Regions from separate parts of the Kerstersia gyiorum genome, predicted to be linked through region 1. Evidence: predicted binding sites of a transcription regulator. Region 1 holds the regulator's gene; the other holds the start of a gene.
What was found. The regulator FNR, encoded in region 1, switches genes on or off when oxygen is low (the NO sensors DNR and NnrR bind a similar motif). The targets are predictions, from matches to a motif close to TTGATNNNNATCAA.

Region 1 (16,016 bases):
CCGGCCATTTCGCGGCGAGTCGGCGTCTGTGCGAAGAAACTGCGGGAAATCATCTGCGCGAACAGCACTTCCACCAGTCCCAGGGTACGCACGTTGGCAGCGCTGGTCAGCGCAAATGCCAAAAACCAGCATTGCGACGCCGCTGCGCCCAGGAAACCGCCGGGAATGGAAGGCAGCCAGGCCCGCGCACATGCCACCAGCAGACGGCGATCGAACAAGATCATCCAGGCCATCAGCAACAGCACCTGCACGCCCAGCGACCACACCAGCGCCCAGGTGGAATCCAGCACGAACGACCCTGAGCCGATCTGCAGGATGGCGCCGCGGAAGAAGATGACCGAGATGGCGAACATCGACCCCGAGAACAGCCCCTGCAAGATGGGCCGCACCGATCCGCCGCCAGCCATGGCGCCAGCGGGGATGCGCGACATCAGCACCACGCCCGCGGAAGCCAGCAGGATCGCGCCCAGGGTCAGCCAGGACAGCGGATCACCCAGCACCGCCATGCCGAACAGGGCAACCTGAATCGGTTCCGTCTTGATCCATGCCGTCACCGTGACGAATGAACGTGCTTTCATGGCCGCCAGCATGAAGGCCGTTGCAGCGATCTGCGTCACGGCACCAGCCACGATATACGCCAGGAATGCCAGGTTCACGCCGGGCAGCGGCAACCTTTCCCAGGCCAATACAACGGCCAGAAACAGCAAGGCAAAGGGAAAACCGAACAGGAAACGCACTTGGGTCGCCCCCAGCGTGCCCAGGGTACCGGTCAGGCTGCGCTGAGCGGCGTTGCGCCCGGATTGAAAAGCGGCGGCGGCAATCGTGATGGGGATCCAGAGCCAGGAGAGTTCCATATGCGTTGTGATAAAGAGGGATGGCACCGCCGAACCAGCGCGGCAGAAGCGGGAAAACGGAGTCGCGCAAAGGTGCGCCGCTCCGCCGCATGTCTCTGGCCGATCACGGCCGGAAGCATGCCGGACGCCTGGATGATACGCCCGCCGGGCAGGCCTTCCGGCCCCTAATGACACAATGTATCCAGCCATTTTCCGACCCCTTGCCGCGATCAGTCGCCCAGCCACCGCATTATCAATGCCACCACCGTCCCCGCGCTGGCGGGGCCGCGACCTGCGCTTTGACGCATGGTCACAAACCGGCGCATGGATTGCCAAACCCTGCGCCGCGTTTGCGCTATTATCAGAACAAGAATGACACCGGGCGCTGTACCGCCAAGCCATACGCTCATTCCCCGGCCTGGCGGCGCCCTTTACGGAGTCCTTGCTTGAAACTGCATTCCGATCCCGCCACATCCCTCAATACCGTCACCGCCTATGGCGACGACTACATAGAAATCAACCAGGTCCGCTACACCCATGCGGTCGTTTTCGGTCCGGAAGGCGAAATCGCGCACTGGCCGGTCGTGCGCCCGGAAGATATCGCCGCCCAGCACCTGCGCCAGGCCGCCAGGCTGGAAGACCCGGCCGCCAATCCCCTGGCCTTTCTCGACGAACCGGAACAGGACGCCGTGCCGCGGCGCTCGCCTGACTCTCCCGAAGTCCTCCTGATCGGTACCGGCATGCGCCAGCGCATGCTGGCGCACAGCCTGTTGCTGCCCCTGCTGCGCGCCGGCGTCGGCGTCGAAGTCATGGGCACCCAGGCGGCCGCCCGCACCTACAACATCCTGATGGCCGAAGGCCGGCGCGTCATCGTCGCGCTGCTTCCTACCGGAGAAACGCAATCATGAGCCAGATCCAGATCGGACACCCCGTCCCGCCATTTACCGCGGAAAGCACCATAGGCCCCATCAGCCTGTCCGAATGCGCCGGCCGTGCCGTAGCGCTGTTTTTCTACCCCAAGGACAATACCCCGGGCTGTACCACGGAAAGCTGCGACTTCCGCGACAGCTATGCGGATTTCATCAAGGCCGGCTGCCTGGTCTTCGGTGTCTCGCGCGACAGCCTGCGCTCCCATGAGAACTTCGCCGGCAAGCATGAGCTGCCCTTCCCGCTGATCTCCGATCCGGACGAAACGCTGTGCGATCTGTTCGGCGTGATCAAGATGAAGAATATGTACGGTCGCCAGGTGCGCGGCATCGAGCGCAGCACCTTCCTGATCGACGCCACCGGCAAGCTGGTGCAGGCCTGGCGCGGCGTCAAGGTGCCCGGACACATTCATGAAGTCCTGCAGGCCGCGCAAAGCATAGGTTGAGGCGGATGCCGGCCTGTGCCGGCGCCCAGCTTCCCTGCGCCAGTCCCCACACAACAAGTATCAGTGCCTCTTCTGCCAGTCCCGTCGTTTCCTGACCGTTTCCCTGTGCGCCTTTTCCCGGAGCCCACTGTTCATGCCTCTTCCCAAGCTGCCAGTCCGTCCCGCCACGATTCTCGAAGCTCCCGCCAAGGCACCGGCCTACCGGCCGTCCCCCCGCAAGGCTGAACCCGCCATTGTTCATCCGGCGATTGCCGACGAACAGGAAACCTTGGCGGCCCAGCCCGTACAGACAGTATCCACCAGCACTGCCGCACCAGCCGGCGGACGCAAGCCGGCTACGGCCAGAACACATGCAGCGCCTGCCGCCGTACCGGAAAACGCCAGCGCGGCGCCTGCGGCAAAAGCCAGGCAGCACGCGCAAGGCACCATCCCCGCGGCTGCAGCAGATGCGGCACCAGTGGCCAAGGCTGCGCCGCCCGCCACGGCACCCGGGGCACCAGCCGTGCCTGTCACGCCTGCCGCCGTCCCCGTACAGGCTGCGCCGTCAGCTGTCACGCCATCGACCACCCGCTCGCGCCGCCGCGGCCGCCACGTAGCCGACGAGCCACGCAAGCTGTTCGTGCTGGACACCAATGTGCTGCTGCACGATCCCAGCAGCCTGTTCCGCTTCCAGGAGCATGACGTCTACCTCCCCATGATGACGCTGGAGGAGCTGGACCACCACAAGAAGGGCATGTCGGAAGTGGCGCGCAATGCCCGCCAGGTGAGCCGTTCGCTGGACGCCATGATGGACGTGACCGCCGACATCACCCAAGGCATGGCGCTCAACGCGCTGGGCAACAAGGACGCCAGCGGCAAACTGCTGATCCAGACCACCTCCATGGAAGGCGCGCTGCCCCCTTCGCTGCCGGTGGCCAAGGCCGACAACCAGATCCTGGGCGTGCTCAAGGCGCTGCAGGACAGCCGCCCCGAGCAACCCGTCGTCCTGGTGTCCAAAGACGTCAACATGCGCCTGAAGGCGCGTGCCCTGGGCCTGAACGCGGAAGATTATTTCAACGACCAGGTCCTGGAAGATTCGGACCTGCTCTATACCGGCCTGCTGCAACTGCCCGAGAACTTCTGGAACAAGCACGGCAAGGACATCGAATCCTGGCAGCAGGGAGGCACGACCTACTACCGCGTCCATGGCCCGCTGTGCAGCCAGTTCACCGTCAACCAGTTCGTGTTCCTGGATGGCGCCCTGCCGCTGCATGCGCGCGTCAAGGAAGTCAGCGGCAAGACTGCCGTCCTGGCGACGCTGCGCGACCATTCGCACGGCAAGAACAATGTCTGGGGCATCACGGCACGCAACCGTGAACAGAACTTCGCCCTGAACCTGCTGATGGACCCGGACTGCGATTTCGTGTCGCTGCTGGGCCAGGCCGGTACCGGCAAGACCCTGCTGGCGCTGGCCGCCGGCCTGGCGCAGGTGCTGGAAACCAAGCGCTACACCGAGATCATCATGACGCGCATCACCGTGCCCGTGGGCGATGACATCGGTTTCCTGCCCGGCACGGAAGAAGAAAAGATGCAACCCTGGATGGGCGCGCTGGACGACAACCTGGAAGTGCTGCACTCCACCAGCGGCACCAATGGCGGTGACTGGAACCAGAATGCCACGCTGGACCTGATCCGCTCGCACATCAAGGTCAAATCGCTGAACTTCATGCGTGGCCGCACCTTCCTCAACAAGTACCTCATCATCGACGAAGCGCAGAACCTGACGCCCAAGCAGATGAAAACCCTGGTGACCCGTGCCGGCCCCGGCACCAAGGTCGTTTGCCTGGGCAACATCGCGCAGATCGACACCCCGTACCTGACCGAAGGCAGTTCCGGCCTGACCTACGTGGTGGACCGCTTCAAGGGCTGGCCCCATGCCGGCCACATCACACTGCAACGCGGCGAACGCTCGCGCCTGGCCGATTACGCCGGCGACGTTCTGTAAAGCCGCCCTGCCCCTGGCCGGCCTGCTGCCCCTGGCGTAGCTGGCCGGCCAGTTTGCATGTCCTTGCGCAAAGTCATTTACAATCCTTTAAATCATCAAGCGGAATCCGGGCTGGCCCCGGCACTGTTTGCTCGGCTGCCCCAGCTTTTCTGACCCCATCCTTATTCCTCCCAACAATGGCCAAACGAGTACTCCTACCGTCCGAAGCCGTGCACTGTTCCAGTTGCATGCTGGGCCATGTCTGCCTGCCGATAGGCATGAGTACGCATGACGTCGCCAAGCTCGATGGCCTGATCAAGGAACGGCTTCGTATCGAGAAAGGCAAGCCGCTGTACACGCTGAACGAGCCTCTCACTGCGATCTACAGCGTGCGCATCGGCACGCTCAAGACCCAGATCGAAAATGCCCAGGGACAGTTCCAGATCACAGGCTTCCACCTGCCCGGGGAAATTGTCGGCCTGGACGGCATGATCGAAGGCCACCACGTATCCACCGCCGTGGCGCTGGAAGACGCCGAAGTCTGTGTCATCCGTCTGGAAGACATGGACAATCTGGCCCGCCACCTGCCCAGCCTGCAGCAGCAGGTGTTGCGCCTGATGAGCCGTGAAATTTCGCGCTCGCACCAGATGCTGATGGCGCTGGGTTCCATGCGGGCCGAACAACGCCTCGCGGCTTTCTTGCTGAACCTTTCCACGCGCCTGTCGGCGCTGGGCTATTCCTCGACCGAGTTCGTCATGCGCATGAGCCGCGAGGAAATCGGCAACTACCTGGGCCTGACACTCGAAACCGTCAGCCGGCTGTTCTCGCGCTTTGCACGCGAGGAACTGATACGCGTCAACCAGCGTCAGGTGCAGTTGCTCGACAAGGAAAAGCTGCACAAGCTGATCGAAAAGGAAAAAGACGCGGTCTGAATCCCGTCTCAGCGGGGCTGGCGCAGCCCGCCGCCCCCAATGCCTTCGCCTATGGCGCTGCGTAGACCTGGCGCGGCCGCTGTCATTGCCGGTGCGCCAGCATTCCCCAGCCGGAGAATTGCTGGAAAAAAGGCAGCGCGAACGCTGCCTTTTCCGGTACTGCATTTTCCTGTCTGGAAGGTACGGACCTAGCGCTGCTCGTCCTTGCTCCCCGGCGGGAACGGGAAGGTGGAAAAAAGATTGCGGGCCTGATCCTGCATCTGGCCCTGCATCTGCACGAACAGGTTTTTACTCTGTTCGATATAGTTGTTCATCATGCTCTGCACCATGGGCGCCTGCACATTCATGAACTGGGCCCAGACCTCCGGACCGAACTGCTTGCCGTACAAGCCTTGCGACTGCTCGGCCATGCGTTCCTGGATTTCCATGAAGGCCTGCAGGTTCTTCTCCAGGTACGAGCCCATGATGCCTTGCATGGCGTGACCATAGAAGCGAATGATCTGCGCCAGCACGGGCGCTGAGAACATCGGCATGCCGCCGCTTTCCTCTTCGAGGATGATCTGCAGCAGGATGCTGCGCGTCAGGTCTTCGCCTGTCTTGGCATCCACCACCTGAAAAGCCTCGCTGGCGATGACCAATTGCTTGACGTCAGCCAGGGTAATGTAGGTGCTGGTTCGCGTGTCATACAGACGGCGATTGGGGTACTTCTTGATGAGGCGTTGTGCTGCCTCGGCTGGCTTGGCTTGAGTCATGGCAATCCCGATATAACATCATTTACTGCGGCGCCCTGGAAAGGCGCCGGACGGCTAGGCTCTACCCCATATGCAGACCGCCGTTGACGGAAAAATCCGCCCCGGTGGCAAAACCCGCATCGGGCGAGGCAACCCAGGACACCATGGAAGCGATCTCTTCCGGGGTTCCCAGGCGGCGCACGGGGATAGTTCCAACGATTTTTTCCAGCACGTCGGAACGTATGGCGCGCACCATTTCGGTACCGATATAGCCGGGGGAAACCGTGTTCACCGTCACCCCCTTGCTGGCCACTTCCTGGGCCAGCGCCATGGTGAATCCATGGAGGCCGGCCTTGGCCGTGGAATAGTTGGTCTGGCCAAACTGGCCCTTCTGGCCGTTGACCGAACTAATATTGATGATACGCCCCCAGCCGCTGCCTACCATATCCTCGATAACCTGCTTGGTCACGTTGAACAGGCTGTTCAGGTTGGTGTTGATGACTGCCATCCAGTCTTCGCGGCTGAGCTTGCGAAACACGCCATCACGAGTGATGCCAGCATTGTTGACCAGGACGCTGACAGGACCGAGGTCGGCACGCACTTTCTCGAACGCGGCCACGGTGGAGTCCCAATCGGCCACATTGCCGACCGATGCATGAAAGCTGAAGCCGTCGGCCTGCTGCTCATCGAGCCATTGCTGCCAGTCCCGGCTCGGGCCGCATCCTGCCACGACGATAAACCCGTCGCGCGCCAGGCGCCGGCAGATAGCAGTGCCAATGCCGCCCATGCCTCCGGTGACATACGCGATTTTCTGAGTCATTTTGTCTCTCCTCTCCTTGCGCGGCAGCTTTCCGCCCCATCAAGAGCATCTTGCCGCAAAATCGGCATTGGCGGTATCGGTACTTGCATGGCCCCGCAACGAAGCCCGGCCTGGATGCCGCACCGCCTCCTTTGTTCTGTGTCCTGCTTGTGATGTGAGCCTATTCAGCCTTGACCATCACATAGCGTCCCGGTGCAGGTTCCAGCGGTTTGTAGCGGGTATTTCCCAGTTTCTGGGGCGCACGCCGCTGGCGGCCGCCATGCGGCGCCAGCCACGCCAACCAGTCCGGCCACCAGCTGCCTGCGTGCTGCGTCGCAGCCTGCAGCCATAGGCCCGGATCGGCCGGATAATCCCCTGCTTCCAGCGTCCAGTGCTGGCGTCGACTGCCGGCAGGCGGATTGACGACACCGGCGATGTGACCGGAAGAGCCCAATACGAAGCGGGTCGGGCCGCGCAATGCCTCCAGGCTGGCATAGGCGGTCTGCCAAGGCACGATATGGTCGTCGCGCGATGCATAGACATAAGCCGGCACGTCCACCAGCCCCAGGTCCAGTGCTTCGCCGCAGACTTCCAGCGCACCGGGCACGCACAGACGGTTTTCCAGATAGGCCTGGCGGAAGTACCAGGTAAAGAACGGCCCCGGCAGGTTGGTACCGTCGGCGTTCCAGTACAGCAGATCGAAGGGCGGTGGCATATCACCCTTCAGATAGTTCGACACGAAATACGACCACACCAGCTCGCGCGGCCGCAAAAAAGCGAAAGTCGTGTTCAGCTCGGCAGCGCGCAACAGCCCGCCCTGCCCCAGTGCCGCATCGCGCAGCGCGGCATGAGCCTCGTCGACAAACACCTTCAGCACGCCAACATCGCGAAAATCCAGCATGGTGGTCAACAGGGTCAGCGCCGCCACCGGCTGCCGGCCCCGGGCCGCCGCCACTGCCAGCGCAGCGCCCAGCAAGGTGCCGCCGATACAGAAGCCCAGCGCATTGACCTGCTCCTGGCGGCTGATGTCGGCCGCGACGGCAAGCGCGCGCAATACGCCTTCTTCAACGTAATCATCCCAGCGCGCCAGGGACAGCTGTTCTGCGTCTGCGTCGTCCGGCTGTGGATTGCGCCAGGACACCATGAACACCGTATGGCCCGCCGCGACGGCATGCCGAACCAGCGAATTTTCCGGGCGCAGGTCCAGAATATAGAACTTGTTGATACAAGGCGGCACGATGACCAGCGGCCTCGCATGCACCTGCGGCGTCAGCGGCTCGTACTGGATCAACTGGAACAGCGGATTTTCATATACCACGGCCCCCGGACTCACACCCAGATTGCGGCCCAGTTCGAAAGCGCTTTCATCACTTTGCAGCATGCGGCCACGCCGCACATCGGCCAGCAGGTTTTCCATACCGCGTGCCAGGCTCGCCCCCGCGCTTTCGCTGGCGCGGCGGATGACATCCGGGTTAAGGGCAAGAAAATTGGAAGGAGCGCTGGCCTCCAGCCACTGCATCAGGCTGAATTCGAGCCGCTCGCGCATCTCGGCGGACATGTCTGCCGAACGCGCCATGCGCGTCAATGTTTGCTCGGCCAGCACATGCAAATGGGCCAGCAACAGGTGCTGCTGGCTCTCGGCCCAGGCCGGGGCACTGAAACGCCGGTCACGCAACGCTGGCAGGCTACCTGATTGCCAGGCCTGCAGCACTTGCCGATAGGCATCCATGAACTCTTGTTGCATGAGCTGCCACGCCTCGGGCGGACAGAAAACCGGTACTGAATCTGACGCTGCTGCCTTCATTCCGCCCACATCGACTCCCTATCGTCTCACTGCTTGCCCGATGTTGCCTGCGCCCGCCAGGGCTGTCAATGCGGCAGCGCAGCACGCACCTGTCGCCGGTATCAGGGCAGCCAGGCCAACGTCGCCTGCCTGCCTGTCATTCCATCACGCCGGTAGGAAAAAAACGCCTGCGTGTCGCTGAATGTACATTCGCCGCTTTGCGCCACGACTTCCACACCCGCCAAGCGCAGGCGACGCTCGGCCAGCGCGGGCAGATTGGCCAGCCATTTGCCCGGCGTGCCGGGACGGGGCTGGAAGGCATCGGCAGCCACGGCATCCACCGACACGAAGGCGTGCCGCACTTCTTCGCCCACTTCAAACACCGCCGGCCCTATCGCCGGGCCGATCCAGGCGCGCCAGCCCACCGGGTCCGGACATTTCTGCCGCAGCGCTGCCAATGTGGCCTCCAGCACGCCACCGGCCAGGCCACGCCAGCCCGCATGCGCTGCCCCCAGCGCCTTGCCATGCGCCTCGGCAATGACGACAGGCAGGCAATCTGCCGTAAGAATCGCCAGGACACGGCGGGCCTGGGTCGTTACCGCGGCGTCAGCCTCAGGTTCCGCCGTGCCCGGTTGCGCATCGGCGTCGGCATCATGCACGTGTATTCCGTGCACCTGACGCAGCCATACCGGCGCTCCCGGCAGCGCAGCTGCCAGGCGATTGCGGTTGCGCGCCACGGCCTGGGCATCATCGCCCGCCGCCGCACCCAGGTTAAGGCTGTCAAAAGGCGCAACACTGCTGCCCCCCTGGCGCGTGGTCGTGAACGCTGCAGCGCCCAGCCAATCCGGCGCTGTCACTACCGGCAAACCCGCCCGGTCTACTCGTCCCATTCGATTGTCTCCCTGACTTGCTGCATATCGGCAGGCACCGGCGCCTGCCATTGGCATAGCCCATGCCCTGCCGGGTCTTCGAAGCGCAACGCGCGCGCATGCAACATCTGCCGCTGCGCGCCCCCTACAGTGCGGCCGCCATAAATTTCATCGGCCAGCAAGGGATGCCCCAGGCTGGCGAGGTGGACACGGATCTGGTGCGTGCGGCCCGTTTCCAGCCGACATACCACTTCCGTGACCGGCAGCGCTTCCACCTTGCCACGCGCCACAACGGAATAATGTGTCACGGCGGGCTTGGGCGCCACGGGACTGTCCACCGCCATGCGGACCGGCACCCGCCGGTCGCGGCCGATCGCTCGGTCCACGGTACCGTCACGCGCCACCCAGCCATGCGCCAGCGCCATGTATTCGCGCCCCATAGTTCGCGCCTGCAGTTGCCGCACCAGGTGCGTCTGCGCCAGTTCATTGCGCGCCACAACCAAGAGGCCCGAGGTATCCTTGTCCAGACGATGCACGATGCCGGCGCGCGCCACGCCAGCCAGCTCCGGGTAACGGTACAACAAACCATTGAGCAGCGTGCCCTGCCAGTTGCCCGCGCCGGGGTGCGTCACCAGTCCTGCGGGCTTGTTGACGACAATCCAGTCCGGGCTGTCGGCAATCACCTCGAAAGCCACGTCCTGCGGCTCGAAGGCCCGGTCTTCCGGCGCAGGCTGGGGCACGACGTTCAGGACATCGCCGGGATAGACGGTGGTCCGCACCTTCGCCGGCGCCGCGCTATCATTGATATGCACCGCGCCCGCTTCGATCCAGGCCTGCAGGCGTGCCCGCGAATGTCCGTCGAGCAGCGCGGCCAGCACCTTGTCGAGCCGGTCGGCACGGAACGATTCCGGCACAACCAACTCCAAAGCGTCATCTTCCGACAAAGAAACCGGGCTATCAGTACGTTCAGGCATGGCGTCGATCTTATAATCAGCCCGGAATGCTAACACCAAGGATATCTTCCGTGATCAGCCAGATTGCCATTTCCTTCCGCCGTCGCGGCTCGTTCAGCCGCTCCGTGCTGCTGCCCGTCGTCCTGGGCTCCGCTGTGCTGCTGTCCGCTTGCGGCACCGCTGGCCGCGAACGCGACATCACCGCCACCTGGACGGCGGAACAGCTTTATCAGGACGCCAAGGCGGAGGTTGACTCGGGCAACTGGACCGCCGCCCGCAACCGTCTCGTCACGCTGGAAAGCCGCTACCCCTTCGGCGTCTACGCACAGCAGGCGCTGATCGACCTTGCCTACGTGAACTGGCGCGACAGCGAGCCCGACCAGGCGCTGGCCACGATCGACCGCTTCCAGCAACAGTATCCCAACCACCCCGGCACGGATTACATGCTGTACCTGAAAGGCCTGATCAGCTTCACGCCGCCCAGCGCCTTCATGGCCAACCTGACCGGCCAGGACCCTTCCGAGCGCGACCCCAAGGGCCTGCGCCAGTCCTATGATTCCTTCAATGAGCTGATCGCGCGCTACCCGGACAGCAAATATGCCCAGGAAGCCCGTGACCGCATGGCATGGCTGGTCAACACCATCGCCATGAACGAAGTGCACGTCGCCCGCTATTACTACGAACGTGACGCCTATCTGGCAGCCATCAACCGCGCCCAGGCGGTGATTACCGACTTCGAAGGCGTCCCGGCCACGGAAGAGGCCCTCAAGCTGATGGTGCTGGCCTACGACAAGCTGGGCCAGACCGACCTGCGCGACGACACTCACCGCGTCCTGCTGGCGAACTTCCCCAACGCCACGCTGGTCATGAACAGCGACTACGACGACAAACCGTCATGGTGGAATCCGGTCGGCTGGTTCTGACCTGACCTGGGCGCCGGCCGATCATTCCTGGCCGGCGCGTTTCCCCGCGGGATCCGCATCCGGCACCTCCACAGCGCGGCGTTCGCGGAAAAAAGCCTTGACGTCTTCGACGTTGCGTGTCCGGGCAAAAGGCGGCAGACCGCGCCACAGGCGCTTGCCATAGGGCTTGTCCACGAGCCGGCTGTCCGCCACCATCAACACCCCCCAATCTGACTCGGTACGAATCAGCCGTCCCGCGCCCTGCTTGAGCGCGATTGCCGCCTCGGGCAGCTGATATTCGCCAAACGGATTGCCGCCGCGCTCGCGGCAAGCCCGCACCCGCGCCTCGACCACCGGGTCGTCCGGCGGCGCGAAAGGTAGTTTGTCGATTGCCACCAGCCGCAGCGCATCGCCGGGCACGTCTACCCCTTCCCAGAACGTAGCGCTGCCCACCAACACGGCATGGGGCTCCTTGCGGAAACGTTCCAGCAACTCGCCGCGAGCCCCCTGCCCCTGGCGCATCAGCGGCCAGTCCCAGCCACGATCGTCATACACAACTTCCAGCGCCTGGGCGATGCGTTCCACCGCCCTCAGCGTCGTGCACAGCACCAACGCGCCACCTTCGCTAGCCGCCAGGACGTCCGCCAACATATCCACGAAAGCCTGGGTAAAACGCGGCGATTGCGGTTCGGGCAGCGAACGCGGTACGAACAGCAGGCCCTGCGCGGCGTAATCGAACGGTGACTCCCAATAACCGATCTCCGCGCCGGACAGGCCCAGTTGGTCGATGAAATGGGCAAAATCGCCCCAGACTGACAGCGTGGCCGAGGTCATGACCCAGGCCTGGCCCGGCACCCGGCAGCGCGAAAAAGTTTCGCTCACCGACAGTGGTGCACGCTGGATGCGCAGGTGATGCGCACCCAGTTCCACCCAGCGTACTGCCCCGGCGGCAGGCGCCGGCACGGCTGGAGCGCCTTCGGCCGCCGGGACGGCTTTGCCCTGCCAGCGCTCCAGCCGCGCCAGGATGCCCTGCACCGTCCGCTGCGCGGCCGCCAAATCGGGATGGCGTTCGGCACAGGCCTTGAGCACGGCTTCCATTTGCTCCAGCGCGGCGCAAACCTGCTCCAGGCGCGCGCCGAAATCTTCGATACCGAAGCGGGCCAGGCTTTCCAGCGTGGCCTTGCGGCCCGGCGCCTGCTCCAGCGGCGCACACCCCAGCCGCCATTCACGCACCGCCGTTTCCAGCGCTCCGCACAGTTCTGCCCAGTGACAGGACTCCCGCGCCTGTGCCAGGCCCACGGCCTGGACCTGACGCGACAGGTCCAGCAACTGGTGCGTGGAAAGGCTGTCGCCCAGAAAACGTGTCGCCGTATCGGGCAACTGATGCGCTTCGTCGAAAATCACTGCCGAAGCCTCAGGCAGCAGATCCGTCACCCCTTCCTCGCGCAGTGCCAGGTCCGCCATGAACAAGGCATGGTTGACCACAACAATGTCGGCCTCCTGGGCCTGCCGGCGCGCCTTGATCACGAAACAGTCCCGCACATTCGGGCACTCCTGGCCAAGGCAATTATCATGGGTGGAGGTAACCCGCTGCCAGATTTCCGCGGTTTCCGGCACTGTTGCGAGCTCGGCGCGATCGCCCGTCTGGCTTTCGTTCGCAAACACGCGAATACGCCGCAGCTGAGCCACTTCGGAGCGAGAACGCAGGCCGCGGTCATCCTGTTCCAGATTAGCCAGGTGATAGTGGCAGACATAGTTGCCCCGCCCCTTGAGCAGGGCCACGGTGGCCGGCACGGCCAGCGCCGCCCGGACGCGCGGCAGATCGCGCTTGAACAGTTGGTCCTGCAGCGTGCGCGTGCCCGTGGAGATCAGCACCTTGCCGCCCGCCAGCAGCGCGGGCACCAGATAGGCCCAGGTCTTGCCCGTGCCCGTGCCCGCCTCGGCGACCAGCGTCGAGCCGCTGCTCAATGTCCGTGCGATGGCGCGCGCCAACTCCACTTGCGCCACGCGCGGGCGGAACCCCGGCACGCGAGCCAGCGCCCCATCCTCGGCGAACTGCGCCGCCACCTGTGTTTCCAGCATGAACCTTCCGTATGAATCGCAGCGCCAGCGCGCCACCCGCGCACGCCTGGGCCAGGCCAGCCTGCCCCGATATCAGGGGCGGACAGGCCGGATTAACCCGGGACAGCGCAAACCAATGCAAGATCATAGCGCCTGGCGGACGGTCATCCCTGGCACTTATGGCAAAATCGGCCACTTGTCCTGTTGATTCATCCTGTAGATTACCTGGTACTCCATGTCTGAAACGACCGCCACTTACGTTGCCGAATCGCCCGAACTGGCCCAGCAGCGCATCGTTGCCCAGCTTGCCACCGAGCTGTCCGTCCGCGCCGCCCAAGTGGCCGCCGCGATCGGCCTGCTCGATGACGGCGCCACCGTTCCCTTTATTGCCCGCTACCGCAAGGAAGTGACCGGCGGCCTGGACGACACCGTGCTGCGCAATCTCGAAGTGCGCCTGTCCTACCTGCGCGAACTTGAAGACCGCCGCAGCGCCATCCTGGCGTCCATCCACGAACAGGGCAAGCTGACCGAAACCCTGCGCCAGGAAATCTCGCAGGCCGACACCAAGCAGCGCCTGGAAGACCTGTACGCCCCCTACAAGCCGAAGCGCCGTACCCGGGCCCAGATCGCCCGCGAAGCCGGGCTGGACGCGCTGGTCGATGCCATCCTCGCCGACGCCAAGGCCGATCCGGCAGTGCTGGCGGAAAACCATCTCAATGCAGAAGCCGGTTTTGCCGACGCCAAGGCAGCGCTGGACGGCGCACGCGACATCCTCGCCGAGCGCTATGCCGAGGATGCCGACCTGCTGGCTAGTTTGCGCGATTTCGTCTGGCGCTCCGGCCTGCTCTACGCCAAGGTCGTGGAAGGCAAGGAAGCCGAAGGCGCCAACTTCCGCGACTGGTTCGATTTCAATGAAGCGCTGCGCAGCCTGCCTTCGCACCGTATCCTGGCGCTCCTGCGTGGCCGCCAGCAGGGTGTGCTGGACTTGCGCGTGGGCCTGGAAGCCGAGCAGGAAGCCCTGCTGCCGCACCCCTGCGTATCGCGCATTGCCCGTCATTTCGGCTGGAACGACAGCCTATACGCCGCCGACGCGACGGCGCACGAACGCTGGATCGGCGAAGTCTGCCGCTGGACCTGGCGCGTCAAGCTCCTGACCGCATTCGAAAGCGAAATGCTGACCCGTCTGCGCGAGGACGCCGAAGCCGAGGCCATCCGCGTGTTCGCCGCCAACCTCAAGGACCTGCTGCTGGCCGCGCCCGCCGGCCCCAAGTCCGTGCTCGGCCTGGACCCCGGCATCCGTACCGGCGTCAAGGTCGCAGCCATCGACCGCACCGGCAAACTGCTCGACACCGCAACGGTCTACCCGTTCGAACCGCGCCGTGACCGGGAAGGCGCCTTGCGTACACTTGCCATGCTGGCCGCGCGCCATGGCATCGAACTGGTTGCCATCGGCAATGGCACCGCCTCGCGTGAAACGGAAAAACTCGTGGCCGACCTGATGGCTCGCCATCCCGAACTGGGCCTGACCCGCGTCGTCGTCTCGGAAGCTGGCGCCTCGGTCTACTCCGCTTCGGAACTGGCGGCGCAGGAATTCCCCGACCTGGATGTCAGCCTGCGCGGCGCCGCCTCGATTGCGCGCCGCCTGCAGGACCCGCTGGCCGAGCTCGTCAAGATAGACCCCAAGGCCATCGGCGTCGGGCAATACCAGCATGACGTGAACCAACGTGAATTGGCCCGTTCGCTAGACGCCGTCGTGGAAGACTGCGTAAACGCGGTCGGCGTGGACGTGAACACCGCATCGGCCGCCCTGCTGACCCGCGTCTCCGGACTCAGTTCGCTAGTCGCGCGCAACATCGTCGCCTACCGCGACCAGCACGGCCCCTTCCCGGAACGCAGCAAACTCAAGGACGTGCCCCGCTTCGGCGACAAGGCCTTCGAACAGGCGGCAGGCTTTCTGCGCATTCCCAACGGCCACAACCCGCTGGATGCGTCCTCGGTGCACCCCGAGGCCTACCCTGTCGTGGCGCGCATCCTGGACAAGATCAAGGCTGACGTGCGCCAGGTCATCGGCCAGCGGGAGGCCCTCAAGGGGCTTTCGCCCAGCGAATTCACCGATGATCGCTTCGGCCTGCCCACGGTGCGTGACATTTTCTCCGAGCTGGAGAAACCTGGCCGCGACCCGCGCCCTGAATTCAAGACGGCGCAGTTCAAGGAAGGCGTGGAAACCCTGAACGACCTGCTTCCGGGCATGGTGCTGGAAGGCGTGATCACCAACGTCGCGAACTTCGGCGCCTTCGTGGACATTGGCGTGCACCAGGATGGGCTGGTACACATTTCCGCGCTTTCGGAAAAATTCGTCAAGGACCCGCGCGACGTGGTTCGCGTCGGTCAGACCGTGACGGTCAAGGTACTGGAAGTGGATGCGGCTCGCAAACGCGTGGCCCTGACCATGCGCCTGAACGACGATGCGCTGCCGGCGGCCCGCCGCAGCGGTGATGCCCCCGCCAGCCGGCGCGGCAACAACGGCAATGGCGGGCAAGGCGGCAAGGGCCGGGGCGAGACGGCGCCCTTCAACAACGCCATGGCAGCTGCCCTGGCCAAGCTGAAGCGCTAGCCCAGCTTCAGGCGCCCTGCCTTGCTTTCGGCCCCTGCCGCCAGCCGCTCCGGTTTGGCGGTGGGGGCCGTTCTCCATGCCGGTACGCCGACAATACCGGCAGGTAAATTTGTCGGCCCCGCTCCGGGTGCCGTTCCATCCAAGTTCCGGCCTTTCCCCGTCCTGCCTGCGCCTGCATCCAAATTTCCTACACATTCCCGGGTT
Region 2 (16,016 bases), 820 kb from region 1:
GTTTGTACCAGCCAGGCCATGCGGGTTGTCAAAACCCTGGTCTTGCCGCTGCCAGCCCCGGCAAGAACCAGGGCATGGCAGGGATCCAGGGTAACAGCAGCGCGTTGCTCGGGATTAAGGCGGTCCAGATCCATCATGCCGCGTAGCGGCGCAGGCGGCTGGCAAACTCGGCCAGACCTTCGATACCGCTTTGTTGGGCGCGCTGGCACCAGGCTTGCAGGTCATGCAGCAATTGTTCGCTGCTGGCGCTGGAGCTTTCCCAGAGACGGCCCAGCTCCTTGCGCATCTGCATCAGGGTGGACAGCGATTCGCTGCTCGCCACTGCCTGGTCGATCTGCGCCAGTTGCTCGGGCTGCAGATTGGTATCCGGCAGGTGGAACCAGTTACGCACACGCTTGAGCGTCTGGCGCGACGTCTGGGCGCTGTTCTCGCTGTTGGCGCCCTTCAGGCGGCTCAGTTCCTGCGAGCAGGCCTGCTTCAGCAGGTCGGCGTAGCGCGCCATGATTTCATACCGGTGCGTGATCACGCCATGCAGGGTCTTGAGGTCCACCGAACGGGCATCGGATTCCAGCTTGAGCTTGGGCGCGACCTTGCGCACCTTGGCCAGGCCGACAGCCTGCATCATGCGGATATAGACCCAGCCGATATCGAATTCGTACCACTGGCTCGAGAATTTGGCCGAGCTGGCGTGGGCGTGGTGGTTGTTGTGCAGTTCTTCGCCACCGATGATGATGCCCCAGGGGAACACGTTCGTGCTGGTATCCGGGCTGGCAAAGTTGCGGTAGCCCCAATAGTGGCCGATGCCGTTGACGACGCCGGCAGCCCAGAAGGGAATCCAGGCCATCTGCACGGCCCAGACCGTCAGGCCGACCACGCCGAACAGCAGCAGGTCTATCCCCAGCATGATGAGGATGCCCAGCGCGCTGTGCTTGGCGTAGACATTGCGTTCCAGCCAGTCATTGGGCGTGCCGTGGCCAAACTTGGCCATGGTTTCCTGGTTTTCGGATTCCTGGCGATACAGTTCGGCGCCGCGGAACAACACCTTCCAGATACCGAACAGCATGGGCGAGTGAGGATCACCTTCGCGCTCGCAGCGCGCATGGTGCTTGCGGTGGATGGCGACCCATTCCTTGGTCACCATGCCGGTCGTCATCCACAACCAGAAACGGAAGAAATGCGCGATCGCAGGATGCAGATCGAGCCCGCGGTGCGTCTGGCTGCGGTGCAGGAAAACGGTTACGCATACGATGGTAATGTGGGTCATTACCAAGGTGGCGATCAGGATCTGCCACCAAGAGGCCTGCAGGAGGCCGCCGCTGAGAAAGGAAATAATAGTATCCATGTGGATATCGGGTCTCGCGTCAAAAGGTGAGGACCAGTGTATATCTCTACTGACCCTATGACACCCTGGTGACAAAAAGGTTTTTGCGGCAGATCAAGAAAGACGCCACGCTGTGCCCGGCAAACCCCTGTCAGGGGAATTCATGTCCGGGCCAGCGCCTGCTGCAAAAGCCAGGTGCCTGCAGGAACAACCGGTCAGGGTTGCTCCCGTCCAAGTGCCATAGCCTAATTTTGCTACAAAAAACAGCATCTGTCGCTAAAAAACTGGCTTTTCAGCAACAAAAATCATGCCGTATCGCCACGCCTTTCCATGGCGGCGGCAAAAAATCCATCCGTACCATGCTGATCCGGGCGCAAGCGCAGATAGCTATCCTGCATCCCCAAACCAGGCGCACGGGGTTCCAGAATCGCACCGGCGTCCAGCAACTGGAACGCCGGATGCTTCTTGAGGAATGCCTGCACCTGCTCTTCGTTCTCCTGCGGCAACAGGCTGCAGGTCGCGTAGACCAGGCGGCCGCCCGGCGCCACGCAACGCGCAGCGCTTTCCAGCACCCGGGCCTGCACATCGCAGAGTTCGCGCACCGATTGCGGCGACTGGCGCCACTTCATGTCCGGATTGCGGCGCAAAGTGCCCATGCCGCTGCACGGCGCATCAACCAGCACTCGCTGGGCCTTGCCTGCCAGGCGCTTCACCCTGACGTCGTTCTCGTGCTCCAGGGCAATGGTGGCAACGTTGGACAGGCCGCTGCGGGCCAGGCGGGGCTTGGCCCGCGCCAGGCGCGCCGCCGAAACGTCAAAGGCATACAGCCTGCCCGTGGAACGCATCAGCGCCCCCAGCAGCAAGGTCTTGCCGCCCGCGCCGGCGCAAAAGTCGATGATCATCTCGCCCCGCTTGGGGCCGACCAGCAGCGCCAGCAGCTGACTGCCCTCATCCTGCACTTCCAGCAGGCCGTGTTCGAATTGCGAGGTGCGCTGCAGCGACGGACGCCCCTGCACCCGAATTCCCCAGGGGGAATACGGCGTCGGCTGGGGATCATGCTGAGGCATGCTCTTGCGCAAGGCGGCCAACAGCTCATCGCGGTCCGCTTTCATGGGATTGACGCGCAGGTCCAGCCCCGCCGGAAGATTCAGCGATGCCATCAGGGACTCACCGTCAGCCAGCACCGCCAATTGTTCCGATAGCCAGTCCGGGAAGCTGTGGCGCACAGCCAGCGGCAGGGAATCGGCCTCGATGCCTTCCAGACGTTCCAGCCAGGCCCGCTCTTCGTCGTTCAGAACCGGCTCGAGCACTTCCCTGCCCTGCGTGGCCAGCAGCCCCAGGATCGCCAACCTGCGATTGGCCGTCCCCGTACCGCTTTCGGCGTAGTGGCGATAGCGGCGCAGATGGCGCAATACATCGTAGACCGCCTCTGCCAGCTGGGCGCGGTCACGCGCTCCCACTTGCGGATGGGCCCGCAGCCAGTGCGACAGTACGGCATCCGCCGGATACTCCCAGGTGAACACCTGATCGAATACCTGCCCAAGCTGCATCATCCGGTATTCCATGGGATGCAGGCGCGTACGCACGACGACCGGCTGGAAACCTGCGTCCGCCTGTGCCGCACCCGCCTGGGGCCGCCCTGTCGACCGCTCCTGACGCACGGGGGCTTGCCCCCGGTCTTGGCTGCGATCCCTGGCGCCGACCTGGTGGCGCTGCCCTTGCGCGGGCGCGCCATGGCGTGATCCCGCACCAGCACGTTCGCCGCCACGCGGCGTACCGCGCTCGTCACGGCGATACTCTTGCTGTGTTTCGTCGCGACGATTGCCGCCGCGGCCGGGTGCCGCCTGCGTGCGCGGCCGTTGCGACGCGGGGCCTGCGGCACCGGCATGTCCGGCATCGAAACGCCGTGCATCCGGCTGCCGTGCCGACGCCGAACGTTCGCCCTGACGGCTGCCACTGCTGTCCTTCGTTGCCTGTCCATCCCGGCTGCTGCGCCAGGCCTGCAAGCCGCCACGGCGCTCCTGCGAGTCGGATCGCCCGCCGGCACGTGCGTCGCTGCGCCCGTCGGCTCGACGCGGTTTCTGCCCGTCGCGCGAGGTTTCGGCCTGGCGGCGTCCACCTGCAGAACCGTCCGGAATCGGACGGCCATAACGATTAGTGCGACCCTGATCAGCCATGATGCTTTACCTCCGCCTGCCAAACATAAAGACGCGACGCCACGCCGGCGACCGTCACTCGGCCATCGGCCGCCTGTGATACCCGCCCTTCCGCCAGCCAGCGCACCGCTTGCGGGAAAAGCCGATGCTCTGTTTCCAATACCCGGTCCGCCAGCGTATCTGGCGTATCGTCGGCCAGTACCGGCACCACGCTCTGCGCGATGATCGGACCGTGGTCCAGCACCGGCGTCACGAAATGTACGGTGCAGCCGTGGGCCTGCACGCCATTGGCGAGCGCCTGCGCGTGCGTATGCAGCCCAGGAAATGCCGGCAGCAGGGACGGATGGATATTGACCAGCCGGCCGGTGTAGCGCTGCACGAACCCAGGGGTCAATACACGCATGAACCCTGCCAGAATGATGTAATCCGGCTGGAAGGTATCTATCGCCTGCGCCAGCGCTGCGTCGAATGTCTCGCGACTGGCATAGTCCTTGTGCGGCAACGCCAGCGTCTCCAGGCCCTGCTCGCGCGCCCAGGCCAGCCCTGCCGCCTCAGGTTTGTTGGCGATGACGCCCACGATCTGCGCCGGCCATCCTTCGGCACGACAGGCTTCCACCAGCGTACGCATATTGGAACCACGTCCGGAAATCAGGATAAGCAGGCGGCAAGGGGACTTTCCAGCAGGGGCAGCGCCGGCATCCTCACCGGCACTTGGGAGAGCGTGATCCGCGCTCTGGCGGTTGATCGCATCGGGCAAAGCGGTATTTCCATTAAAAAATATAACTGGTGATTGTAAACTGTCGCCCGTGAAACCAACGCTGCATATCTACCGTTCCCTGCCTCCTGCCGAGCATCGCCAGCCTTGCGCGCTGACGATAGGCAGTTTCGATGGCGTCCACCTTGGCCACCAGGCGATTCTGGCGCGTGTCTGCGAAGCCGCCGCCAATCGCGGCCTGCTGCCATCTGCCATGACGTTTTCGCCGCACCCGCGCGAGTATTTCGCGCGGCTGCGAGGTCTGCCCGACCTCGTGCCACGCCGGATTTCCAGCCTGCGCGACCAATGCATGGCACTGGCCCAGGCCGGTATGCGCCAGCTGGTCGTGCGCCGCTTCGACCACACGCTGGCCAATATGAGCCCCGACGATTTCGTCCGCCATATACTGGTCGAAGGCCTGGATGTGCGCTGGCTGCTGGTCGGCAGCGACTTCCGCTATGGCCGGGCCCGTTCCGGTGATATCGCCACCCTGCGCCAGGCCGGCGCCGAACACGGCTTCGAAGTCCACACACTGGATGACGTCCTCGATGCCCGTGGCCGCCGTATTTCCAGTTCCGACATCCGCGAGGCGCTGGCCAGTGCTGATATGGTGCTGGCCCGAGACCTGCTCGGACGCTGGCCGTCGATCTGCGCCCACGTACGTCACGGCCGCAAGCTAGGCCGCAACCTGGGCTTCCCGACCATGAACCAGGGGGTCCCCGAACGCAGCGCGTTGCGCCCCGGCATATATGTCACCCGCGTGCATGGCCTGGCCGACCGTCCGCTGGCCGGGGTTTCCAGCCTGGGGGTGCGGCCGACCGTCGAGGGGGAAGGAAAGCTGCTGCTTGAGACACACCTGCTCGATACCAGTGCCGATGCCTACGGTAAACTGATCAACGTTGAATTCCTGCACTACCTGCGGGATGAAAAGAAATTTTCCGATCTTGACGCCTTGACCGCCGCCATCCGCCAAGATGCCGACGATGCGCGCGCTTATTTTTCCGTCCATGGACTATAAAGACACTCTCAACCTGCCCGATACCGCCTTCCCCATGCGGGGAGATCTCGCCAAACGTGAACCCAAGTGGGTTGCCGAATGGGAAGAAAACCGTATTTACCAGGCGATTCGCGCGGCCAGCAAGGGCCGCCCCAAGTTCGTCCTGCATGACGGCCCTCCCTATGCCAACGGCGACATTCACCTGGGCCACGCGGTCAACAAGATCCTGAAGGACATCATCATCAAAAGCCGTAACATGGCCGGTTTTGATGCACCGTATGTCCCGGGCTGGGATTGCCATGGCATGCCCATCGAAATCCAGATCGAGAAAAAATACGGCAAGAACCTGCCTGTCGCCGAAGTGCAGTCGCGCGCCCGCACCTATGCGCTGGAGCAGATCGACCGCCAGCGCAAGGACTTCAAGCGCCTGGGTGTGCTGGGGGATTGGGATAATCCATACCTCACGATGAACCACGGCAACGAAGCCAACGAAATCCGCGCGCTCGCCGGGATCATCAAACGCGGCTACCTGTTCCGCGGCCTCAAGCCCGTCAACTGGTGTTTCGACTGTGGTTCGGCGCTGGCGGAAGCGGAAGTCGAATATGCTGACCGCGTCGATCCGACCATCGACGTCGCCTTCCCGTTTGCCGACAAATCGGCCATCGCACGCGCATTCGGCCTGCCTGACGGCGCAGTGGAAGACGGCGCCATCGTCATCTGGACCACGACGCCCTGGACCATCCCGTCCAATCAGGCGCTCAACGTCCATCCCGAACTCGAATACAGCCTGGTGCGCCTGTCCGAAGCACGCCAGACCGGCACCATGCTGCTGCTCGCACGCGAGCGTGTCGCCGCCTGCCTGGAACAATGGGGCCTGAGCGGCGAAATCGTCGCCACGGTGGCTGGCCAGGCATTGGAAAACCTGCGCTTCCATCATCCGCTGGCCCAGGCCGACGCCGGCTACCAGCGTACTTCGCCGGTGTATCTGGCCGACTATGTCACGCTGGACACCGGTACTGGCGTGGTGCACTCGGCGCCCGCCTACGGCGTGGACGACTTCATCAGCTGCAAGTCCCACGGCCTGGTCGATGCCGACATCATCAATCCGGTGATGGGTGACGGCCGCTACGCCACCACGCTGCCCATTTTCGGCGGGCTCAAGATCTGGGATGCAAATCCGCTGATCGTCCAGGCGCTACAGGATGCCGGCACCCTGCTGCGCACGGAAAAGCTCAAGCACAGCTACATGCACTGCTGGCGCCACAAGACGCCTGTCATCTACCGCGCCACCAGCCAGTGGTTCGCCGGCATGGACGTGATCCCGGCCGGCAACGGCCCGACGCTGCGCGAAACCGCGCTGGAAGCCGTCGAAGCCACCGCGTTCTACCCCTCCTGGGGCCGCGCCCGCCTGCACAACATGATCGCCAACCGGCCTGACTGGACGCTGTCGCGCCAGCGCCAGTGGGGCGTACCCATGTCGCTGTTCGTCCACAAGGAAACCGGCGCGCTGCATCCGCGCACCGTTGAACTGATGGAGCAAGTTGCCGAGCGCGTCGAACAGGAAGGCATTGAAGCCTGGCAGTCGCTGGACCCACGCGACCTGCTGGGCGATGAGGCCGACCAATACGAAAAAACCCGCGACACACTGGATGTCTGGTTCGATTCGGGCACGACGCACGTCACCGTTCTGGGCGGCGCGCCTACCCCCGACTCCCCGGTGACCGATGGCGGCTCGCACGGCGACGTGCTGGCCTGGCCGGCCGACCTTTATCTGGAAGGTTCCGACCAGCACCGTGGCTGGTTCCACTCCTCGCTGCTGACCGGCTCCATGCTCTATGGCCGCGCGCCCTACAAAGCGCTGCTGACCCACGGTTTCACCGTGGATGGCGATGGCCGCAAGATGAGCAAGTCACTGGGCAACGTCATCGTGCCGCAGAAGGTATCGGATTCGCTGGGCGCAGAAATCCTGCGCCTGTGGATTGGCAGCACCGACTACTCCGGTGAACTGTCGATCTCCGACACCATCCTCAAGCGGGTCGTGGAAGGCTACCGCCGCATTCGCAATACCTTGCGTTTCCTGCTGGCCAACCTGGCCGACTTCGACGCCAACACGCAATTGGTAGCCGTCGAGGACATGCTGGAAATTGACCGCTATGCGCTGGGTATGACCGCACGCATGCAGGAAGAAATCCTGGCAGCCTACGAGCGCTATGAATTCCACCCGGCCACGGCCCGTCTGCAGACCTTCTGCTCCGAAGACCTGGGCGCTTTCTACCTGGATATCCTCAAGGACAGGCTCTACACCTCGGCCACCGACAGCCACGCCCGCCGCAGCGCCCAGAGTGCGTTGCTGCACATCACGCTGACGCTGCTCAAGCTGATGGCGCCCATCCTGTCCTTCACCGCAGAAGAAGCCTGGAACGTGCTGGCGCAAGCCACCCCCGGCGCCGTGCCAGAAAACGCCCGTCTCACGATCTTCACCGAGACCTACCATCAACCGCCCCTGGGCGCCGACAACGAAGCGCTGCAGCAAAAATGGAGCCGCCTGCGCCAGGTCCGTGCGCAGATCCTGCGTGAACTGGAAACCTTGCGGGCAGCCGGCAGCGTCGGTTCCTCCCTGCAGGCGGAAGTCACGGTGCATGCCAGCGGCCAGGAATACGCCGATCTCGCCAGCCTGGAAGACGACCTGAAGTTCGTGCTGATCGTTTCACGCGCATCGGTGCAGCCAGGCGAAGGTGAATTGCGCGTAACGCTGTCCGCCTCGAGCCATCTCAAGTGTGCACGCTGCTGGCACTGGCGCGCGGATGTCGGCAGCCATGCCGATCATCCCGAACTGTGCGGCCGCTGCGTCAGCAACCTTTTCGGCGCTGGCGAACAGCGCAGGTTCGCATGAACCAGGGCAAGCAAGCCTCGAACCGCCTCTCGGCGCCGGATTTCTGGCGCTGGGTGGCCCTGGCCGTCCTGCTGATTGGCCTGGACCAGGTGACCAAGTACCACTTCAATACGGTGCTGCAGTATGGTCAGCGCATGAACCTGCTGCCGTTCTTCGACTTCACCCTGCTCTACAACGAAGGCGCTGCCTTCAGTTTCCTGGCAGGCGCCGACGGCTGGCAGCGCTGGTTCTTCACTGCCCTGGGCTTCGTGGCCAGTGCGCTCATCTTGTTCCTGCTGCGTCGCCATGCGGCCCAGCGCCGCTTTTCCCTGGCGCTGACCTTGATCCTCGGTGGCGCACTGGGCAACGTGATCGACCGCCTGCAGCACGGCCATGTCGTGGACTTCCTGCTGTTCTATTGGAACAACGCTTATTTCCCTGCGTTCAATTTCGCTGACATCTGCATTACCGTAGGTGCCATCCTCCTGCTCTGGGATGAACTGGCACGCGCACGCCGCGTCCGCGCCGGTTCCTGATAAGGCGGTCTTCTTGCCATGCCTGAACTGCACAAAAAACGCCTGGTACTGGGCCTGACCGGCGGCATCGCCTGCTACAAAAGCGCCGAACTGCTGCGTCGCCTGGGCGACCACGGCGCCACGGTGGATGTCGTGATGACCGATGCCGCCACGCATTTCATCACGCCCGTCACCATGCAGGCGCTGTCCGGCCGGCCGGTTCATACCGATGCCTGGGACAACCGCCAGCCCAACAACATGCCGCACATCAATCTGTCGCGTGGGGCCGATGCCATTGTCATCGCCCCCGCATCGGCGGATTTCATGGCGCGCCTGGTACAGGGCCGCGCCGACGACCTGCTGGCGACCCTGTGCCTGGCCCGCACCTGCCCGCTGATCCTGGCACCCGCCATGAACCGCGAAATGTGGGACAACCCTGCCACGCAACGCAACGTGCGCCAGCTGCGCGAGGACGGTGTCATCATCATCGGCCCCGGCAGCGGCCACCAGGCCTGTGGCGAGACCGGCGACGGCCGCATGCTCGAGCCAGCGGAGATCCTGGCGGAAATCATCGCCTTCTTCCAGCCCAAGGTGCTGCAGGGCAAACGGGTGCTGCTGACAGCAGGCCCGACTTCCGAACCCATAGACCCGGTACGCGTCATCAGCAACCGCTCCTCGGGCAAAACAGGCTATGCCCTGGCACGCGCCGCCTTCGAGGCCGGGGCCGACGTCACCCTGGTTTCGGGCCCGACGGCGCTGGCCGCCCCCTATGGCGTCGAGCGCATTTCCGTGCACACTGCCCTGGAAATGCATCAAGCCGTCATGAGCCGTACTGGCGAAGCCGATATTTTCATTGCGGTCGCCGCCGTCGCGGACTGGCGGGTAGCCAATCCTGCCGAGCACAAGATCAAGAAAACCGATAACGGCCGTGGCGTGCCAGTACTGGAATTCATCCCGAATCCCGATATCCTTGCCAGCGTCGCTGCCCTGCCTGATGGCCCCTGGTGCGTCGGCTTTGCCGCTGAAACCGAAAAGCTGGTTCAGCATGCCGAGGAAAAGCGCCAACGCAAAGGCATAGACTTGCTGGTCGGTAATCTTGCACAGGATGTCATGGATGGCGACGACACCCGCCTGAGCCTGTTTGACGCCGCAGGCTGCCATCACCTTCCTGCGGCAGACAAGCTCAGCGCCGCCCGGCGCCTGATAGGCGAAATCGCCCGCCGGGCACCGCAACGCCATCACAGCGCCTGATTGATTCCCGGCCGCCCGGCACGTCATCTGCGCGTGCCGGGCGGCCAGGAAAGCCCAGGGCCCCAGGAGAAGCGCATGCCCTTGCATGACGATACGCCCCCCAAAGGCGATTACGCCGCCTATATCGAAAAGCTGACGCAACGCAGCCAGGCCGGCACCTCCGGACTGCCCGAGGCAGACGCAGGCAATGCGGGCAGCACTCGCAAGCCGGCGGCAGCACGAGCCATCCAGCTAGCCGCGCAAAAAGCATTGCAGGAGACCAAGCGGAAAGCAGCACAGGCTTCGGCTGCCGGTGCAACGGCAAACTCGCGACCAGCCTCCCAGACGTCCCGGACATCCCAAGGCAACGCAACGCCCAGGCAGTCCACGGCCGCCTCTGTTCCCGCCGCATCCGACAGCCTGGGGCTGGGTAGCGCATGGCAGGCCCAGAAACCGTCATCGCAGTCGGTCTCAACGGGCAACTCCGCCAACTACGGCAACTATGGCAATGTTCCCGAGTCAACGGCGCCTAACGCAGCCGACTCGCCCCAGGAAAAGCCGGAAGCAGCAAGCAAGAAGAAACGCTCCAACTGGCCTTTGCTCATTGCCATACTGGTTTTCGTGCCCCTCTTCAATATTGTCGGGGACATGTTGAACAACCCCAGGCCGGAAGGCTTGTTTTTCATCATCGTGGCGGTGTTCGTCATCTTTTCCATCCGCCACTCGATCAAATCCGGCAATGAGCCGGACAAGGGCAAGAAACGCCCTGCCATCAAAAAAGACGACGATTATCCGAACACCGGACACTGAGTCCCGGCCCGACTACAGGCCGGCCCCACGCGCCCGGTATTCGCACCGCATCGCCAGCCACTTCAAGACCCAAGCTTTTTGATACAAGACAGGACACAAGTCATGAAAACCATCGCCCTGAAAATCCTGGACCCGCGCATGGCGGCATCGCTGCCCGCCTATGCCACGCCAGGCTCCGCCGGACTGGACCTGCGCGCCTGCCTGGATGCGCCGCTGGAACTGGCGCCGGGCGCTACGGCCCTGATTCCCACCGGCCTGGCCATCCACATCGGCGACCCCGGCTACGCCGCCATGTTCCTGCCCCGCTCCGGCCTGGGCCATAAGCACGGCATCGTACTGGGCAATCTGGTGGGCCTGATCGACTCGGACTACCAGGGCCAGCTGCAGGTTTCGGTCTGGAACCGCAGCCAGCAAGCCTTCGTCATCGAACCCATGGAGCGCATCGCCCAGATGATCATTGTTCCCGTCGTCCAGGCGGCATTCGAAGTCGTGGAAGATTTTGAAAGCAGCGACCGCGGTACCGGTGGATTCGGCAGCACCGGCACCCGCTGAGCCCTGCCACGCGAATAAAAAACCCGGCCAGAATGTGAACTGGCCGGGTTTCTTCATGGCAGCCCGCAATGGCTGCCATCAGTCGGGCATTTACAGGCAGTGGTTCAATCCGCCAAAGCTTCTTCGGGGCGGTCGCTGCCTGCACCACTGGCCTGGGCATCGTCCTGTTTCGGAAAGTTCAGAACGACATTGCCATTGCCATCAAGATCCACCACCACGGAACCGCCCTGCGTCAGCTTGCCGAACAGGAGTTCGTCAGCCAGCGCTTTGCGTATCGTGTCCTGGATCAGGCGTTGCATCGGACGCGCACCCATCAGCGGATCGAAACCTTCCGCTGCCAGATGCTCGCGCAGCGTATCGGTGAAAGTCGCCTCGACACGCTTTTCGTGCAGCTGCTGTTCCAGTTGCAGCAGGAACTTGTCCACCACGCGCAGGATGATGTCGCGCGACAAGGGGGCAAACGACACGATGGCGTCCAGCCGGTTGCGGAACTCCGGCGAGAACAGGCGCTTGATTTCCGCCATTTCATCGCCACGCGTTTCGCTCTGGGCAAAGCCGATCGAACGCTTGCTCAGGCTTTCCGCACCGGCATTGGTGGTCATGATCAGAATCACGTTGCGCAGGTCTGCCTTGCGGCCGTTGTTGTCCGTCAGCGCGCCATGATCCATCACCTGCAACAGGATATTGAACACGTCAGGATGCGCCTTCTCGATTTCGTCGAGCAGCAGCACGCAATGCGGATGCTTGCTGACAGCCTCCGTCAGCAAACCGCCCTGATCAAAGCCGACATATCCCGGCGGCGCGCCGATCAGGCGCGACACCGCATGGCGTTCCATGTACTCGGACATATCGAAACGCAGCAGCTCGACCCCGAGCGTGAACGCCAGCTGGCGCGCCACTTCGGTCTTGCCTACCCCCGTTGGACCGGAGAACAGGAAAGAACCGATGGGCTTGTCCGTCTTGCCCAGGCCCGAGCGCGACATCTTGATCGCCGCCGCCAACGCTTCGATGGCGGGGTCCTGGCCGAAGACCACTGCTTGCAGGTCGCGTTCCAGGCTGGCCAGGCGATTGCGGTCGTCTGTCGAAACGGACTGCGGCGGAATGCGGGCCATGCGTGCAACGATGGCCTCGATGTCGGTCCGGCTGATCACCTTCTTCTGCTTGGACTTGGGCAGCAGGCGCTGTGCCGCGCCAGCTTCGTCAATGACGTCGATGGCCTTGTCCGGCAGATGCCGGTCGCTGATATGGCGTGCGGACAATTCCGCTGCGGCCACCAGCGCCGTATTGGCGTAGCGCACGCCGTGGTGGGATTCGAAGCGGCTTTTCAGGCCGCGCAGAATCTGTACGGTCTGGGCCACTGTCGGCTCGGCAACGTCCACCTTCTGGAAACGCCGCGAAAGCGCCGAATCCTTCTCGAAAATGCCGCGGTACTCGGTATAGGTGGTCGCGCCCATGCACTTGAGCTGGCCCGAGGACAAGGCAGGCTTGAGCAGGTTGGAAGCATCCAGCGTACCGCCAGACGCAGAACCGGCACCGATCAAGGTGTGGATCTCGTCGATGAACAGCACCGCGTTCGGGTTGCCCTTGAGCTGCTTGAGCACCGCCTTCAGGCGCTGCTCGAAGTCGCCACGGTATTTGGTCCCGGCCAGCAAGGCACCGATATCCAGTGCGTAAACCTGGGTTTCGCACAGAATCTCCGGCACGTCGCCACGCGTTACGCGCCAGGCCAGGCCTTCAGCGATGGCAGTCTTGCCGACACCGGCCTCACCCACCAGCAAGGGGTTGTTCTTGCGCCGGCGGCAGAGAATCTGGATGACGCGTTCGACTTCCTCTTCGCGCCCGATGAGCGGGTCGATGCGGCCCGCCAGCGCGGCAGCGTTCAGGTTGTGCGCATACTGTTCCAGCGGCGATTGCTGGCGGTTGTCGCCCGTTTCGGATTGCGGCGTGCGGGGCTGCTGGGGCGCAGGCGATTCCGGCGCCTCTTCAGTCGCCTTGGGCGCAATGCCATGCGACAGGTAGTTGACGACAGCCAGCCGTGTCAACCCTTGTTGTTGCAGGTAGTAGGCAGCATGCGAATCCTTTTCGCCAAAGATGGCGACCAGGACATTGGCGCCGCTGACCGGCTTGCGCGCGGTACCGCCACTGGACGACACATGCATGATGGCGCGCTGGATCACGCGCTGGAACCCCAGGGTCGGCTGGGTGTCGACTTCGGCACCCTCTGCCGCCACGGGCGTATTCTCGGCCACGAACTGGCGCAAATTGCTGCGCAGCAATTCAAGATCGACGTTGCAGGCGCGCAGTACTTCAGCCGCCGAAACGTTATCCAGCAGCGACAGCAGCAAGTGCTCAACGGTGATGAATTCGTGACGGGCGGCGCGCGCCTCGACGAACGCCATGTGCAGACTGACTTCAAGCTCTTGGGAAATCACGACGCTCCCTCCATTATCGTTCGAGGCGGACGATGAGACAGGTTTATATTCTATGCTGATCCGTGCTGCGCACCATTCCCGAGAGGCAAAACACGGAAATCAGGTAGATTCCATAACGCATTGCAAAGGATGCTGATGCGTACGCGCATACCGGGACACCTGCGCCACACGCGTGGCGGCGATATCACGCGGATAGATCGCACAGACCGCCCGACCTTCATGATGCACCTGCAGCATGATGCGAGTCGCTTCCTCCATGCCCTTGCCGAAAAATTTCTGCAGCACCTCGACGACAAATTCCATCGGCGTGTAGTCATCGTTGAGCAGGATGACCTGGTACAGCGGCGGCGGCCCGACCTTCTGCTCCGCTGGTGCGGGCGGGGCCACGACGGTAGTTTCGACACCGCTCTGGGCGGCAAGATTAATGCTAATCATTCTTGTATTGTAGGATATTTGACCGGCGCCCGATGCGCCAAAGAACAATGCGGGCGCCGCATCGGGGAGGAAATTGTCATCATCCCCGTCCCGGCACGCCCGACACAAGCAACAATCAGTAACCCCGCCTCAAGCCCGAAATCGGCCCAAAACGTGATTTAAAACAATGTATTTATGTCATTGGCTACATTTTAAGGGTTTGCAACACTTGACGGTGACCCGACAGCCCAAGCATTATCAATATCGGAGAACCGGCAGCCGTACATGCCGGACCGTTTCACTCGATTCATGAGGCTGTTTGCATGTCCGACACTACTGCTTCCACTCAAACCGAGTCCACTGAAAAATCCACGGGTACCGTCAAGTGGTTCAATGACGCCAAGGGCTTTGGCTTCATCACGCCCGACAACGGCGACGAGGACTTGTTCGCTCACTTCTCCTCCATCCAGATGGAAGGATTCAAAACCCTGAAGGAAGGCCAGAAGGTTTCCTTCGACATCATCCAGGGCCCGAAGGGCAAACAAGCCCTGAATATTACTTCCGCCTAAGCTTCCGTGGCCGATTAACCAGCCCTTCCACTCAGGAAGGGCTGGCTTCCCAGTGCCTGCACCGGCTGGTTCCACCCTGCGCCGCCTTGCGCTCCCCCTTTGCCAGAAGGCAGCATCGCCGGATATCTGCCGCCCCTCCCAACCCACACTTTTCCGTCAGCCAGACTGCTGCCGCCCAGGCAGTGCACCGGCCGGCACGCCCAGCTTCCCTGCGCGTCGGCATAGCCGCCCCGGCGTCCTCGCCCATTGCAGCGCCAGCCGTTTCCGCCAGGCCCACGACACCGTTATCATTCAGGCATTGTGTCCGTACCGGCTTCCCAACCCTTTCCACCGCACCTGCTGCCCTGCTGCAACATGTCCATTGCTTCCCTGTTCAAGCGCCGTGCTGGCGCCTTCGCCTGGGCGTCAGCCCTGTTACTGGCCAATGCCGCCCTGCCCGTCCAGGGCAACCCTGCCGCACCTTTACCTGTCATCACAATTCAGGCAGGCATGCATCTGATCCATGCCGAGGTCGCCAATACCCCTGAAACACGCCAGACCGGGCTGATGTTCCGCCGTGAACTGGCCGCCAACGCCGGCATGCTTTTCGTCTTCGAAGCGCCTGACGTCCAGTGTTTCTGGATGCGCAACACCTATATCCCCCTGAGCATCGCTTTCCTGGACAACCAGGGCGGCATTGTCAATATTGCCGACATGCAACCCCAGGACGACACGCCTCACTGCTCGGAAGAACCGGTCAGCCAGGCGCTGGAAATGCCGCAAGGCTGGTTTGCCGAGCGCGGCTTTGCCGCAGGTGCCGTATTGCGCGGGCTGCCGGCACCGGTCCAGCCCTGAGTACACCAAGACGCCCGGCCTGAGGTCGGGCGTCTTGGGGGCCTGAAGGCACGATGCACCAGTACAAGAGCCGATCCTCGCCTTGCCAGGCACATTTGCCAATTAGGAAATTCCATAAGCTAATGGGCAATTTGGATGCGAGATAGATCCCATGCCATCAATATGGGATTGCGCGGCGAAATAATTTGCCTCAGAGGCACACTGGGAATAGTCCCAAAATCAGTAATTCCGTATTTAAGGTCGCACGCAACGCCCGCTCGCCATCGAGGTAATGGCGGGCGCAGCATAGCGGGCACCCCATGCCGCTATCCTTACAAAGGCAGATTGCCCTGATTATCCGTGTCTGCGTCCTGTCCGGCTGGACGCCGAGCTGCCGCACGCGGCTGCGCCTTTGTTGGCGTACGCCTCTGGGCCGCAGGTTTTTCCTGGCTGCGGCCGGCGCCATCCGCACCCATGACTGCCACCTGCTTGCTACCCTGCGCCAACTGCAAGGTCAGCGGCTGGCCGGCTGCCAGTGCAGTAGCATCGGTCACGACATGGCCAGCCTCGCTCCAGGCGAT

Region 2: a site for FNR is predicted at 1,426-1,439, ahead of ACEW7X_RS07690 (fatty acid desaturase). Genes of this name have one in related genera too.

What each region holds. Positions count from the first base shown of each region.
Region 1 covers NZ_CP169556.1:2,547,633-2,563,648, forward strand. Annotated here, with positions in the region: gene ACEW7X_RS11165 (DMT family transporter) at 1-854, opposite strand, end outside; gene ACEW7X_RS11170 (Mth938-like domain-containing protein) at 1,280-1,741, shown strand; gene ACEW7X_RS11175 (peroxiredoxin) at 1,738-2,205, shown strand; gene ACEW7X_RS11180 (PhoH family protein) at 2,339-4,189, shown strand; gene fnr (fumarate/nitrate reduction transcriptional regulator Fnr) at 4,366-5,100, shown strand; gene phaR (polyhydroxyalkanoate synthesis repressor PhaR) at 5,289-5,852, opposite strand; gene phbB (acetoacetyl-CoA reductase) at 5,914-6,651, opposite strand; gene ACEW7X_RS11200 (PHA/PHB synthase family protein) at 6,812-8,434, opposite strand; gene pgeF (peptidoglycan editing factor PgeF) at 8,536-9,303, opposite strand; gene ACEW7X_RS11210 (RluA family pseudouridine synthase) at 9,291-10,256, opposite strand; gene ACEW7X_RS11215 (outer membrane protein assembly factor BamD) at 10,307-11,158, shown strand; gene ACEW7X_RS11220 (ATP-dependent DNA helicase) at 11,180-13,219, opposite strand; gene ACEW7X_RS11225 (Tex family protein) at 13,434-15,812, shown strand.
Region 2 covers NZ_CP169556.1:1,726,575-1,742,590, reverse strand. Annotated here, with positions in the region: gene ACEW7X_RS07695 (UvrD-helicase domain-containing protein) at 1-134, opposite strand, end outside; gene ACEW7X_RS07690 (fatty acid desaturase) at 134-1,342, opposite strand; gene ACEW7X_RS07685 (RsmB/NOP family class I SAM-dependent RNA methyltransferase) at 1,627-2,871, opposite strand; gene purN (phosphoribosylglycinamide formyltransferase) at 3,491-4,105, opposite strand; gene ACEW7X_RS07675 (bifunctional riboflavin kinase/FAD synthetase) at 4,284-5,249, shown strand; gene ileS (isoleucine--tRNA ligase) at 5,239-8,121, shown strand; gene lspA (signal peptidase II) at 8,118-8,636, shown strand; gene coaBC (bifunctional phosphopantothenoylcysteine decarboxylase/phosphopantothenate--cysteine ligase CoaBC) at 8,655-9,866, shown strand; gene ACEW7X_RS07655 (hypothetical protein) at 9,942-10,655, shown strand; gene dut (dUTP diphosphatase) at 10,758-11,207, shown strand; gene clpA (ATP-dependent Clp protease ATP-binding subunit ClpA) at 11,312-13,639, opposite strand; gene clpS (ATP-dependent Clp protease adapter ClpS) at 13,739-14,074, opposite strand; gene ACEW7X_RS07635 (cold-shock protein) at 14,377-14,622, shown strand; gene ACEW7X_RS07630 (DUF192 domain-containing protein) at 14,977-15,456, shown strand; partial or broken gene xseA (exodeoxyribonuclease VII large subunit) at 15,912-16,016, opposite strand, start outside.